DNA from 2 places in the Pseudalkalibacillus sp. NRS-1564 genome. Region 1 is predicted to be linked to the other one. Evidence: predicted binding sites of a transcription regulator. Region 1 holds the regulator's gene; the other holds the start of a gene.

The links. Region 1 encodes LexA, which represses DNA repair genes until DNA is damaged. Its sites were predicted from a motif close to CGAACATATGTTCG; they were not measured.
Region 2: the regulator LexA is predicted to act here: its motif matches at 1,343-1,356, upstream of dndB (DNA sulfur modification protein DndB).

What each region holds. Positions count from the first base shown of each region.
Region 1 covers NZ_JBITPM010000011.1:21,892-29,679, forward strand. Annotated here, with positions in the region: gene ACIFPW_RS05100 (cytochrome c biogenesis protein CcdA) at 1-373, opposite strand, end outside; gene ACIFPW_RS05105 (D-alanyl-D-alanine carboxypeptidase family protein) at 479-1,363, opposite strand; gene ACIFPW_RS05110 (YneF family protein) at 1,478-1,705, opposite strand; gene sirA (sporulation inhibitor of replication protein SirA) at 1,798-2,241, opposite strand; gene ACIFPW_RS05120 (HesB/YadR/YfhF family protein) at 2,402-2,689, opposite strand; gene ACIFPW_RS05125 (DUF896 domain-containing protein) at 2,807-3,043, opposite strand; gene ACIFPW_RS05130 (YneB family resolvase-like protein) at 3,110-3,760, opposite strand; gene yneA (cell division suppressor protein YneA) at 3,764-4,084, opposite strand; gene lexA (transcriptional repressor LexA) at 4,236-4,859, shown strand; gene ACIFPW_RS05145 (hypothetical protein) at 5,110-6,399, opposite strand; gene ACIFPW_RS05150 (iron chaperone) at 6,918-7,289, opposite strand; gene ACIFPW_RS05155 (Type 1 glutamine amidotransferase-like domain-containing protein) at 7,353-7,788, opposite strand, start outside.
Region 2 covers NZ_JBITPM010000029.1:17,805-25,592, forward strand. Annotated here, with positions in the region: gene dptF (DNA phosphorothioation-dependent restriction protein DptF) at 1-1,256, opposite strand, end outside; gene dndB (DNA sulfur modification protein DndB) at 1,432-2,538, shown strand; gene dndC (DNA phosphorothioation system sulfurtransferase DndC) at 2,528-4,093, shown strand; gene dndD (DNA sulfur modification protein DndD) at 4,112-6,100, shown strand; gene dndE (DNA sulfur modification protein DndE) at 6,097-6,468, shown strand; gene ACIFPW_RS13580 (cysteine desulfurase family protein) at 6,480-7,601, shown strand; gene ACIFPW_RS13585 (DEAD/DEAH box helicase) at 7,710-7,788, opposite strand, start outside.

The DNA.
Region 1 (7,788 bases):
ATGGGCGGTTTCGAATTTTTAACCTGCGATCTTTCATTAGAAAGTTCGGTGTCCAAAAACCTACTACTACAAGTCCAAATACCACAATCAAAATGGCTCCAACTTGACGAAGCAGCTCTTTGTACTGAATAAATAAATTTCCAACGAGCGATGTTGACATCCCTAATACGAGGAAAATAATTGAAAACCCTATTAAAAAGAAGATCGTATGAAGAATTGCCCTTTTCTGCATCATTCCTCGTTCTTCTTTCAAGTCGTCAACGGATACCCCAGTGATATAAGAAATAAACGCTGGATAAAGCGGTAGCACACACGGTGAGATGAACGATAAAAAGCCGGCTCCGAACGCTAAAAACAAGTTCAAATCTGCCATTAAATTACTCCCTGTCTAATGCATGATCTTATCATGTGCATGTCGTTACCATTTCAACCTCTATTGTAAACGATTTATCTTATTCAAACTATGAACATTCCATAACTATTTTTCTTCAGAGAAAAATTCTTCAAGCGTAACGCCCGCTTCATGAACATCAGAAGCCGCTTCCTTGCCCACATACCGAACGTGCCATGGCTCATACTGATAGCCAGTGATATCTTCTTTTCCTTTTAAGTAACGAACAACAAAGCCATATTCATGCGCATGCTCTGCTACCCACTTACCTTCTGGCGTATTGCCAAATTCTTCGGTAAGAGAGCTTCCTAGAGAAGGCGTGCTAATATCCATCGTTAATCCCGTCTGATGTTCACTCTGCCCCGCCTGAGCGCTAACCTGGTTCGCTACTTCTTCTCCACGCTGTTCAGCATTATAAGCAAAAATAGCTTCCTGTCGCTCATAGGAGCGGTAGCCAGAGACAGCTTTTAATTCAAATCCATCTTTCTTTGCACCGGCAAACATTTTTTCAAGCGCTGTAGCCGCTTCCTTGACCATCAACCTTTTAGGATCATCTTTTGGTGCGTATGAAGAAACATCCGGTTCCACAAGATTTTGGGGCACAAAGTCTGAAGGTAGATTTCGCTCTTTATTTGCCACAACATAAATACTGTCTGGATTCGTTACAGTTAAATTCTCTCCATTTTTCTCAACTGTTTCAGCCATCGTTGGATACGCTGCTGATTTATCCTTTTTGGCCTCATCGCTTTGATCGCTTTCTTCATCTTCTTTCTTGCTGCTATCATTTTGCTTGTTATTGTTTTGGTTTCCATCATTATTTTCAATACTATTCGAGGAGCCGTTATTCGTCTGTCCATCATTCTGTGACTGATTCTCTGTCTGGTTAGACGTTTGCTCGTCATCTCCCGCCTGGCATCCGGCTAAAAGCGCGAACGAAAGACCTGTTGCTACTACTAAATTTTTCATTGTCATGTGAACACTTCCTGATTTTTTATAGTCTAATCTATCATACCATCACACCAATTAGACCCGTCAACCAAAATTACTCCATACAAAAAGCACTCTGTTACCAGAGTGCTCAATAAGCTATTTATCGTTGTTTGTCATTTGACTATTCATAGCCTTCATCATCTGATTAATCTTCTTCTGAGAAGGTTTTTGCCCCATTTGCATCATCATTACACGAAGCATATTTTCATTAATAGGGGGATTCTTCTTTAAATAGTCCATCATATATTTGCGGGCAATAAAAAAGCCAAGTGCTACTCCAGCAATCAACGCTAGCACGCCCACAAGCGTGTACATCCACCACATTCTAGATTTCCTCCTTATTCTTTCTCTTCCAATAGTGTACTACAACCCTTAATGATTATACAATAACGTCTATTAAAATAGTAGGAGTTTATTCAAACTAGTTTCTGTTGTTTAATCGGGTTAAGCCACCCGTATCGACCGGATTGGAAGTCAATCGCAAAGAACGAAGGAGTTAATTTTCGTATCACTTCAAAAAAGACTGTTTCAGCCTCGTTTGATCCGCTAGCATATATATTTATCTTCTCGCTTCTTACAAATAAAGATGCATCACTTTTAGATTGTTTAATACACAATCGATGCCCTTCATTTTTATATTCATACGTGCGAAAGCCACCCAATTCATTGACCAAACTGGTATTTAGTTCTTCTTCTTCCACAGGCTCTGTAATAAAGGCTACCTGTTTTTCTAGAAGCTCTTTCTGATCAGCCTGTATGGCCCGCTTCCTTTCGAGGAAAAGTTGATACAACAGATGCTCCTTACCAGCATATTGTTCTGCAATGTGCTGCTTAACGAAGTACATTTCGTAATGCCTCATATAACTCCCCCCTGCCCAAGAATCCACTCATATAAAAGAAAGTATAAATGAGTTCTCATAAAATGATTGTCTATACATGGAGGCTAGCCTTCACTAGTTTTGTCGAAATCAAAAAGACCTGTACTATAACATATATGTTATAGTACAGGTCTTTAGAATGCTATGCCATACTCGGCAGGTCACAAAGAACACCGCCGGATCTCTCATCATAATCAAGCTTCATTCGATCAACAAACCATTGATCGTCCGGTCGAACGAAGTACGTAACTCCTCCAATTTCTTGCTTATAATCATCATATGAAGGCTTATCAGACATGACCCCAAGAGAAAAACCTCCGCTGTCTCCACTCCCTGCGTAGCGTACGAATAACCTCAGGCAATCACCGTTACCAAGTTCCATTTCATTTTTGTAAAACTCAGCTGCAGAATCAGTTACAACAAACATCATATCCGCCCTCTCCGTTTTGTATTAGTACATCTTGTTATAGTACAGTATAACGAATATTTGAAAAATTGCAACCATAAAAATAGCCTAATTTTGCTTTTCGCAAAATTAGGCTATTTTCTACTGAAGAAAGCGACGGTTTTTCTTGCTTTCCTTAAGCTTTTCAGGTGTTACATCTGTGCCTTCTTCATCCACAACTTTTATAGAATGAAGTTGGTTTTTGAAAGAAGAACGGAAATTTGCTAAATATTCCTTACGTAGCTTTTTCTGTTCTTTTTTCTCATCTTCTGTTAATGATGACTCTTTTGCTTTACGAGATAGCTCGTTAATTCTTTGGAGTTTATCTTCAAAAGGCATGTAAAATAGCTCCTTTACTGAAACTTGTATCTCACATGCTAACGCATGTTTTGAACATAGACAAGTTTAGTGCTTCTCGTTCTGCTCGTCAACATATTCCTGATAACGTCTATGTACCGTTGCTTTCGAAGCGTGATGTCCAAATCCTTTAAGCGTTGCAGCTATCTCATTAAACGTAAGACCACGGTTTCGTAGATTAACAATTTCTTCGATTGGAACTTCCACCCGCTCACGCCCACCTTGATTTTGATGGCTGAGGTTTCGCTGTGGTCGATAGCCTTCTTTAACCGCCTTGTCCATTCCACGTTTAATTTTCAGATTATGAAGCTTGCGCTGAAATTCTTCAACGATACTAACGATCTCAAGAACCATCGAATCAGATTCCGACAATTGAAGTTCTCCGTTTTGATTCACTGTATAAATCGTCCCTCCATATTTATGGACGGCATGTAGAAGAGCGATCTTTGCATTCCCTCCCCCAAGTCTTGTTTCATCTTGAATGAGCAATGCCTCAACATGCCCCTCTTTCAATAAGTCAAGCACCTCAAGTATGCCATCACGATCAATGTCATACCCGCTGTGCTTTTCTTCAATCAAGCGCTGTATAATAAAACCTGACTGTGATGCAAATCGTTGTAGTTCTTCTTTTTGCCTGGCAAGAGAAGACTCCTGTGCTTCTTTCTTTGTGCTTACCCGACAATAAATAACGGCGTTCATACTTTATTCTTTACCCCCAAGTGCGGTAGCGTTCGCTTCAACAGGGATGATGAGAGTATCTCCTGCTGTAATTCGGTTTGCATCAATGCTATTCACTTCTTCAACCCAACTGACGAACTTCCGATCAGACAACTCATGCGCAGTACGGTATTCTTCCGCAATTTCTAAAACAGTATCTCCCTGCTCCAATTGTACCGTTGTATAACGATCATACTCCTCAGCTGCAGCTGTTCGCAAAGATAGAAACACAATAATTAACACAGCTACAAAAGATATAATGACAAGAAAATCAACTCCAGACAAGCCCCCAGCTTGCTTTCTCATCCCAATCACCCCATATGCGAATATTTGTTCTGTTTTTAGTATATCAGAACCTCTGTTCGTGTCAACTGATTTCTTCGAACTTATGTTTGTATGCGAACAAAAATTCTGGTATACTACTAACAAATAGATAGATTGGAACGAGGTGCCAGATATTATGAAACTATCAAAGCGTCAGCAGGACATTCTGGACTTTATTAAAGTCGAAGTTAAGCAAAAGGGTTATCCACCCTCCGTAAGAGAAATTGGCGAAGCTGTTGGACTTGCTTCAAGCTCCACTGTCCATGGCCACCTGGCAAGACTCGAGAAAAAAGGGTATATCAGACGAGACCCAACAAAACCAAGAGCCATCGAAGTGCTTGGTCTTGATGAAACGATCGATATTCCTCGTCAACATACTGTAAACGTTCCCGTCATTGGTAAAGTAACTGCTGGTCAACCGATCACTGCCATTGAAAATGTAGAAGAATACTTCCCGCTTCCAGAACAGTTTGCACAGGATGAAGAACATACCTTTATTCTAGTGATTGAAGGGGATAGTATGATCGAAGCTGGTATTTATAACGGTGATATGGTTATTGTGAAGCAACAACCAACTGCAAATAACGGTGATATTGTTGTCGCGATGACAGATGAAGCTGAAGCAACTGTTAAACGATTCTTTAAAGAAAGCAACTACTTCCGACTTCAACCGGAAAACTCATCGATGGAACCGATCATTCTTGATTCCGTTTCTATTCTTGGTAAAGTAATTGGGGTCTTTCGCTCCATTCACTAGAAGCGCTGCGTGCGCTTCTTTTTTTATGTTATATAAGCTTTCTGGGCTATATCAATACGAGCTTCTTCTCTTCTTTTATTTATTAACCCCTCCGTCTGTGTAAATGATCGCAGTTTGAAGAGCATAGGGGTGTAGCTTTACATTACAACCAACCTCACCTACCTACTTTTAACTCTTAAAGGCTATACAAAACCGCCCTTCATTTAAATAAAGGGCGGTTTTGTATACTTCTAACATAATTCTTAAACGGTTACTTTTCAGCAGCCTCTGAAGCCGCTATAACTAATTCAACTGTTTGATCTACTGTCGCCTGACGGAACTTTTGGAACTCATCAGTGATATAAACGGAAGGATCTTCAGGATAGTACTCCTGAGCGGCTACGTGAAGGTGTCCACCCGGAATATCATAAGCTCCTATCCCAATTCGCACGCGATTGGATCGGTACTGACTTTCATTCGATAAGTAGCTTCCGCCTCCTCCTTTACGAGCTTTTGATCCTTCAGTCGGACCCCCTTCATGGCACTCATACGGTTTATCACGATATTCTGGTGCGAGCCATTCGCATACTTCATCGCCTCTTTCTACCGGCCATGGTCCAGTATTGGCTGCAATCATTTCCTTGTAAGGAAGCGTTGTTTCAATAAATTCCGGCAGTTTTTCAGGCATCGGCCAATTGCTCACTGTCGGAATAACTTCTGAGCGATCTTCAAGAGTGTTTCCAACCCCTGTGCGCCATCTCCCGGCAAACCCTTCGATGGTCATAGCTTTTGGACCACCTTGACTGATTGTCATCATGAGATCCACCTGCTCTTTACTATTAACCAGGTAAGGTCCAAAAGTATCTTCAACGATTCCTTCATCAAAATCATCCCATCGTACCGGAAAATTCGCTGCTTGAACAAAAGCTGGACCTTCTTCCGTCAAAACGACTTTCCCATCCATCTGAAGCGCTGCAGCGCCAGAAGGGTTTGATCTCCTAAATTCCTGTTCTAAACGGTATGGATCAAATCCGCTTACTAAAATACGCTTAACTTTCTTCCCTTTTGGAAAATCAATAGAAGTAATTCCCCTTGACGTGTACTCTAGTTTCTTCATCAGTTCTTCTTGCTTTTTCTCCGTTACTGTATATGAAGGTTCCCATTGCCTGAGGGCAGCAGTCATATGTAATCGAGTCCAATAAAGCGGGCGATCATCATAACGATCTAGTTCCCCTAAATCATTTCGTTCTCCCTGAGCTCGAGCAACAGCCGTCTCCCACAGCTTCTCACCATGCTTTTCGATCACTTTCTCTGCTTTTTTTACACTTTTCGCTTTGCACAAATCCTCCTTAAATTCATCCGCAAAAACTGTAAACTCCGCCTTATCCATAATTTGCTGTGGGATTGGGGCACCGTCTTCCATTCGCTGCTCCTCTGGTGTTAGCGCCGCATCAGTGTTAAAGCAATCACCTTTGGCACTTCCAGTTAACGGTAAAAAACCGATAGTTAATATCCCTACAATAAAAAGCGCAATTCCATATTTCCATTTCCTAGATTTCATATGTCTTTTTTCCTCCTCTTCTAGTTGAACTATCTTCTATTTTAGAGATATGAGGTTGTATTTTTCAAACTATTACAAGTATTCTGATCAAAAATGAATCATTCGAAGTGGATCATGTATGGATAACATACTTATGTTAAAGAAAACCGTGACGTTTTCTCTGCATCTTTCGACATATAGATAAGCTTACCTATCATTTAACGAACTGCATTTCTAGCCTTTTTCGATTTTTCCAGACTGAATTAATTTGTACTAAAAAGGAGCAAGCTCGCTGATGGAACTTGCCCTACGCCGTAATTTATTATTACTTAATTTATACACGTGTATTTTTTCACTTACCTGTAATTTCATAACAGAAGCCGCTATCCCGATGAGTCACATAATGATGCCAATATGGACAAAAATAAATAGAAGGGTTCCCGTTGACCATATATGAACCTCATTTAGTTTTAAACGTTAATCTCACATAGCGACTACCAAGCGGTTGGTCCAAATAGAAGCCTGTCCCGTCTATTTATTCACTTGCGCCAGAAAGTTGAACAGTCTGCCTTATCATGAATATTGAATTCGATCATTTTTTTAAGTAATGAAAATTCAACTGAACTACCCCACGGAATACGCATTAGTTGTTTAGTGTGATCATAGCCAGCAAGTTTCATTTCTTCAGAAAAATGAACAATTCCATTCTTTTCAGGGGCAACAGCCAAATGATGTTTTGCTACGCTAAAGGCAATAATAAATGTTCCGTGATCTGTAAACATTGGCTGATTCCAAGCAATTTTCGGCACCAGGTTTGGAAATTCATTTTGTACCCAGGTCAAAATTTGTTCCGTTCGCTCTCGGTGCTGCAGGTTCTCTATCTTTGCTAGATATTCTTCAAATACATCCATTTTTATTCCTCCTATAAAACAAGCAATTGTAGTGATGTACCATATCTCACTGAGATAGTGCCATTACAACTCACTATTCATCACTACTATATCACCAATCATTTGTAGTTTATCCTCTTCAAAGATAATTCCATCGCCGTCATTAGCTGCATAAACAGTTGTTCCTGTTCTCTTAGCGTACTCCCAAACTTTACTCTTATAATCTGAACTCCAGCGATTGTAGTGAGGTAAAAACTCGAAATCGACAAGACCCATAGTTTGGTGCACCGCCTCGCTAGTTTTTTCTGTATACATCTGAAATAGCTTTGTAGATCTACCGAGTTTAACCGCTCCTCCGCTCACCCCAACAAGAATTCCTCCGCGATTATAGAAATCTAAAAGAACATGATCCATATGCCGATGATTGAGAGCCTTACTAAATTCCAGCGGATTACCTGCTGAGAGATGGATTATATCTGAACTCAATAGTTCATCTATTTTCATAGGTTCAAATTCACTG
Region 2 (7,788 bases), on a different contig from region 1:
ATGGTATGAATTCCATTGTTCTGATCTTCTTTAAGAGCCAGATGGAATGGATTATCGTTGCTATCTTTAAAGATATTATTTAAGATCGATAAGAAAAACTGAGACTGAGGTCCTTCATTCGTAATCTCAAACGGGTGATAATCTCCAAAGCTTAGTAAATCAAATGCTTCCTCACTATAATGTGTTGTTACATTCTGAGAAAACAAATCACTATTATCAACAAACTTACTTAGTTCATGATACGTTTGGTCGCCATGATCAGCTGTAATGAAATTATGCAAAACCCCCATATTAATCGCTAGAATGACGCGCTTGTTACTACTTTCAACTCGCTGATCTGAGAAATCCTTCAGTACTTCAGCTAGCGTTTCCATCGCATCCTTATCTGGAGAGAAGCTTTCAGTCGCATCATTATGAATCTCATAATCAGAGATGAGCTCTGGTTTATGTTTCTTCAAATAAGCTAATAGATGGGATTTACCATCTCCTACACTTCCGCAAAGTAGAATCAGTTTTCCTGAATCATCCTGTTTGTTCTTTTCGAGAATGTACTCGAGGTCCTTCTGAATCTTTCGGTCCACGTGCATGTATTTTTTGAAATGGCTAAAAGCGTTTGCATTCTCGATAGCTTCCTGAGCAGAATCACTTAATCTTCTTAGTTCTCTTAACAGATAACTTTTATTTTTAGGCAAATCTTTAACGAGAATTTCTTCTCCCTCTGGATTTACTTCTTTCGGATCAGGTGTGGTACGTTCTCCTCTTTCTTCCAACATCTTAATTAATTGTTTTTGAATAAGTTCATCGATTTGTTCTTGTGAACTAATTTCACTCTTAGTAGGTTTGGGCTGTTCGTAAGGAGGTATATCAACTCTTTCTTGGGAGTATAGCTCATAAAACCATAGGGCCACTTTGTACATTACCTTATGTAATCCAATCGCTTGAGATAAATCTGCAAAGTCTCCAGTATGAGCAGCTTTGTTCCCATTGATCCTAATCGTATCAAACAACTTCTGTGTGTCCCTCTTTATAATTCCCTCTTTTGATAAATAGGAAATCTTCTCGTAAAGTGAAGAAACGTAAGGCGCCTCAATACTCTCCATTTTAAAAACTTCATCTAATACTTTCTCGAGAAATAATCGTGATTTAACAATTGCACTCGCTGAGTCTTCAAATAATAACTCTTCCATTTTCTTCGCATTTAGAGCCGCTAGGGGACTTAAATGTTCTATAAAACTTAAAAAGCTTCCTTTTTCCATAATTATCAACCTCTTATAAACGTATTCTTACCATTATTCTACCATATAAATACACCTCTACTAAACTGGCAGAAAATTGAAAGTAGCGAATTAATGTTCGCTTTTTATTGCCATAAGTTTATATGAGGTTTATAATAAAATTAACAATTACGTACGTAAATCGGAGGTTGTATATATGGATATGGGATTTAGCTATAACTTCCCTGCAATACGTGGTAAACAAGCTGGCAAGGAATACTTTGTGGCAATGTGTCCACTTAGGATAATCCCTAAGATCTTCTTATTTGATGAAGACGAGATTCCGCCAGAGCATAGAGCACAACGAATCTTAAATAAAACAAGAATCCCTGAAATGACGAATTACATCGTAGAAAACCAGGATGATTATGTGTTTTCTTCGATTACAGCGTCAATTGATGGCGAACTAGAGTTTATTCCATTTGGTCAAGATACAACGTCGAATGATTTAGGTCAATTAAGGATTTCGTTGGAAGCTCGTTTTCTTATTAATGATGGCCAGCATCGCCGAGCTGCGATTGAAGAAGCATTAAAAATTGCACCAGAGCTTGGTAATGAAACGATTTCCGTTGTATTCTTTTATGATGAAGGATTGAAAAACTCACAACAAATCTTCTCCGATTTAAATAGACATGCTGTGAATACAACCTCCTCTATAGGAATTTTGTATGATCATCGTGATCGATTAGCTATGCTTACAAAGGAAATCGTTGCAGAGAACCCCCTTCTCTCTCGTTATACCGATAGAGAAAAGGTCTCTTTATCCAAGAATTCACCTAAAATCATGGCTTTGAATCATATTTTCAATACGAATTTAAAGCTTGTTGGGAAAACAAAGGGTGATGTAATTACAGATGATGAAGAGCAATTCGTTAAAGAGTTCTGGAGCATTCTCTGTGAAACCATTACTGAATGGCAATTGGTATTGGATAAGCAAATGAACCCTCGTGAATTAAGAATGAACTATATCGTAGGGCACGGCTTGTTCCTTGAAGCAGTTGGTATTGTTGGCAGATATGCATACGAGTTCCAACCAACAAGCTGGCAAGAAACCATTAGGAAGCTATCTACTATAGATTGGAATAGAGCGAATACAACAGATTGGGAAGGACGGGCATTTAATTCGAATGGACGGATTCAAAAGAACAACCACACCATTCAGCTAACAGCTAATCTCATAAAAGAAAAACTTGGTCTCCCTCTCACTGAAAATGAAATGAAGATCGAAAATAAATTTAAGTCAGGTGAATCAAATGATAAATAGTATTAGTAACTTATTAAAAAACGACTTCCCTAAAGCCTCTGAATCAAAAGAGCATATTAAAGAAGTCTATAAGTCAGATCCAAGACCATGGGTTGTAGGATATAGTGGCGGTAAAGATTCTACTGTCGTTATTCAGCTTGTTTTCGACGCGTTGTCTGAGCTATCTCCCGAAGAATTGCATAAGAAAGTTTATGTCATTTCTTCAGACACTTTAGTTGAGACGCCATTGATCATTCAATCAATCAATACAACGTTAAGAAGAATTCAGACTAAGGCATTAGAAATAGGACTTCCTATTGAAACGCATAAGGTTAAACCTGCTCCTGATCAGTCCTTTTGGTCGAAAATAATTGGGAAAGGCTACCCTTCCCCTAACCAGAAGTTTCGTTGGTGTACCGATCGACTTAAGATCGATCCCGCTAATCAATTTATCCTAGATAAAGTGTCTAAATTTGGTGAAGTGATTATGGTGTTAGGCGTACGAGATAACGAAAGTGCTACAAGAGCGAACGTGATGAAGTCACATAGTGTCGAAGGTAAGACACTGATGAAACACTCTACCCTTTCTAACGCATATGTTTATGCACCAATAAGAAGCTTTGAAACGGATGATGTTTGGGATTATCTTCTTTCAGTTCCATCTCCATGGGGAGATGATAACCATGCATTGAATAAACTGTATCAAGACTCAAGCAGTGGTGAGTGCCCCCTTGTAGTAGATAAGAGTGTAAAAGAAAGCGCAGGCTCTTGTGGTAACAGTCGTTTTGGTTGCTGGGTATGTACTGTCGTAAACGAAGATAAAGCCCTAAACGGCTTCATTGAGAGTGGTGAGGACTGGATGCGCCCTCTTCTTGAATTTAGAAATTGGCTTGCAGGGATTCGAGACGATCGCAACCGTAGAATGAAATATCGTATGAATGGACAAATGTACTTCAATGAAGTTCGAATTGAAGAAATTGACGATAAAGAATACGTAATTATCCCTAAAAAAGGTAGCAGAAGAAAAGATCTAATCAATTTAGAAGAATACGCAATTGTAGAAAAAGTCAATTTAAAGCAATATATTAAAGAAAATAATATTGACCTTGGTGCTTCAGGAGATCTTAAGCTATTAGTAAGAAATGAAGAAGGTAAGCTCGAACAGCTCGGTCTTGGACCATTCACTCTAGAAACAAGACAAGAGATTCTAGAGAAGCTTCTTATTACTCAAAGAGACCTGAAACACCCGGATGATCCAAACTTTGAACTAATTCGTGAAGATGAGCTTAGAGTCATCCGTAGGTTCTGGCTTGAAGCTGGCGAATTTGAAGATAACCTACCTGAGATCTTTAAGAATGTTATGGGTTATGAACTCGACTGGGAATTCGATGATCGTCCTCTTTTCGATAATGAACAGATCTCTGACCTTGAACTACTAGCTCAAGAGAAGAATATTGATTTTAAATTACTGAAGAAACTCATCCTAACAGAGAAAAAATATTCAGGCTATAAAGTAAGACGTGGGTTAATGAATGAATTAGATAAAGCATTAACACAGGATTACCTACACCTTTAATGCGAAAGGGTTACTGACATGTTATTTAAGAATTTAACGATTGAAAACATAGGTGCTTATCAAGGCACCTATTCCTTTGATTTTGAAATAGGATCACCTGAGCAAAATGTTATTCTAATAGGTGGCGAAAATGGAGCTGGTAAGACTACACTACTAAACTCTATTAAACTTGGTTTATTTGGCTCATTTGCATATGGGTATAAAACGGAAAACAAAGCGTATTATGATCGGATTTGGGGCTATTTAAACAATAGAAAAAGAGCTGAAGAAGGCCACCGTTTCCGCGTTATTCTAGAATATAGCGAAGTAGAAAACTTCAAACGACATACGTATAAGCTTTACAGAGGCTGGAAAATCTCTGATGGTGCTGTTAAGGAAGAACTCGAAATTATTCGAGACAACCATCATTTAACCGACTATGAGAAAGAAATCTACCAAACGAGACTTAGGGAAACAATGCCGCCACAATTATTTGACCTTTGTCTCTTTGATGGTGAAGAAATCTCTCGAATTATCAATGAGAATTTACTATCAAATTATCTTAAGAGTGCTTCAAAAGTATTGTTCAACCTTGATTTGTTTGAAGTCCTTGAATCTGATTTAAAGCAATATGTGGAAAATGACCTCGATCAAAACAGCCTTTCTCAAGCAGAAAAGCAGTTACTAGAGCTTCAGAATAAAGAAGAACATTTGCAGGCAACACATGAAGCAAGAATTGAAGAAATTGAGGATAAGCAGCATTACCTTTCTACATTAGAAGACCAGCTACAGGATCTAAAGAAAGATTTTGAGGTTAATGGTGGCCTTGCAAAAGAAGAACGAGATAAATTACAAAATGAAGTGAATATCATTGAAACAGAAAGAAAAGAGAACATAGAAGCTGTTAAAGAGTTCATTACTACTCTCTTACCTTTCTATTTAAATCGTTCTTTAATCAAAGATTCTCTGGATCAAATGGAAGATGAAGATTCAAACCAAATGTACCAGAAGCTTTCAAACCGACTCAATGATGAAACGATGAGCACTATTATGACTTCCGTCTCTTCTGATGATTCTAAAGTCGATTCTAAAAAGCTAAAAGAAGGCATTCTTAATGAATTTAAGCCTGAGAATGACAAGATTATTCATCGCGCCTCCTTTTCTCAGCGAAGCCAGGTGGAATCTACACACCAACAATTAAGCAAAGAAAACCATCACTTCTACCTTGATCTTCTAAAAGATAATCAAGAGTTGCTAGCTGAATCGAAGAAGTTACGAGACAAAATCACTGCAAATGATGAGTCAAAAGATGACTTCCATAAAATCATTAAAGAAATGGAAAGCATTAACCGAAAGATTGTAGATACTGAACATGAATTAGCACAACAAGAACAAAAACATTCTGAAGACCAAAGAGCGCTTACTGAGCTTTCATATCAAATTAATGAGAAGAAGAAAGTTCTTAAGCAAAATGAAAAGACTCAGAATGCATTCACTATTTCTTCTAAAGTGATGGAGTTAAGTAAAGAATTTAGAAGTCTTCAACAACAAAAGAAATTACAACAAGTTCAAATAGAAGCTACTCAAATGTTAAATCGATTAATGAGAAAACAAAATTATATTTCTTCACTTCGAATTAATCATGAAACGTATGAAGTGGTTCTTTATGATTGGAATAAAGAAATCCTATATAAAGAAAGTCTATCTGCAGGTGAAAAGGAGATTCTCTTACTCTCCATTATTTGGGCAATGTTCAAATGTTCCGGCCGACGGGTACCATTCATCTTTGATACATTACTTGGTAGGTTGGACAAGTCTCACAAGAAATCGGTCCTGACGGACCTCATTCCTTCAAGTGGAGAACAGGTACTTATTCTTTCTACAGATACTGAAATAGACACAACACACTACAACTTACTAAGCAAACATATCTCTCACGAATACACCCTGGAGTTCAACACAGAGGAACAACGTGTTGATTTACACAAAGAATACTTTAAATTTAAAGAATCGGAGCTGAAATCATGAACTTCAGACTGCGAACTTCAAAACAAACAGAAGAAAAACTAAAGAACCTGCAGTCTACAACCAACTTAACACCTAACATTCTAGCAAGATTGGCCATCTCCCTTTCCTTAAAAGTGAAATCTATGCCATCTGAGGATTTAGCAAACACGAACGGGCTAGAATTTAATCGCAACACTTTAACAGGTGAATATGATTACATCTTCAAAGCGTTAATTACCCAGCATGCAGAACGTGAAGTAACCGATGAAGAATACTTCCCTTCCCTATTTAACCTGCACTTAGAGCGAGGCGTTGGTCTTTTGAATAGTGAATACAAACATGCTGGAAACTATGAAAAGTTTATTATTAACTTAATGAGCATGGATTAGGAGGAAAACACATGTTATATCTAGACAACAGTGCAACAACTCAAGTTCTACCTGAAGTAAAAGATGCCATGCTCCCCTATTTACTAGAGGAATTCGGTAACCCTTCAAGTAAATATTACTCTCTTGCAACAAACGCTAGTAAAGCAGTCAAAGAGGCTCGCGAGAACGTCGCGAGTTTAGTTGGCTGCGATCCAGATGAAGTCGTCTTCACCAGTGGCGCAACAGAAAGTAACAATATGATTATTAAAGGTGTAGCAGATTATTATCGTGATAAAGGCAACCACATTGTTACCACGAAAGTCGAACACCCAGCTGTACTCGAAGCCTGTAAGTATCTAGAACAGCGTGATTATAAGGTTACTTATCTAGATGTGGATCAGTTTGGAAGGATCAATATCGATGATTTCAAACAAGTGATAAAAGAAGATCCCCCCGTACTTGTCTCTATCATCTGGGGTAATAACGAAGTGGGTTCCCTTAACCCTATTAATGAAATCGCAGAGCTTTGCGAAGAGCAGGACATCTTCTTTCATACCGATGCAACACAAGTGATTGGAAAGGTGAAGTTCAGTCTATCTGATTATCCAGGTATAAACTTCCTATCAGGATCTGCTCATAAGCTGCATGGTCCAAAAGGAACCGGGATGGCTATTCTACGCAAGGATTCACTGGGAATTCCAGTAAAGCTTACTCCATTGATGCACGGCGGCGGACAAGAAAGAGATTATCGGAGCGGAACGTTAGCGGTTCATAATATTGTTGGGTTTGGGAAAGCTGCTGAACTGGCATATAAAAACTTAACTCATAATGTAAATAAGTTAGAAGAGCTTGAATCAACGTTAAGTGGATTGCTCAAAGAAAAATTTTCCGATCATATCTCTTTCAATAATGATCACCAAAATAAGATTCCAGGGATAATTAATGTTCAGTTTAAAGGTGTGAATAATGAAGTATTAGTAAAATCATTAGCTGATCACATTGCCTCTTCTACTGGATCAGCTTGTAGTTCTAGTAAACCTAGTCATGTTCTTGAAGCGATGGGGTGTACGATTGAGGAGATAAGGTCTACTGTTAGGTTTTCGATATCACCAACTATTAATTCACAAGATTTAGCTATATTTAATGAGTTATAAAAAAACAAATCAAGGATGGCGCACTAAGTTAACAGGTAGTGTGCCATCTTTCGTATTCCAACTAATTACCATGGGTTATCCATATATAGAAATTGATAGGATCAATTTTCATCTTTCCATCTTTAACCTACGGGCTACAACTTCCTGAACCTCCCTCATATCAAACGGAACAATCACATTCTCCGCC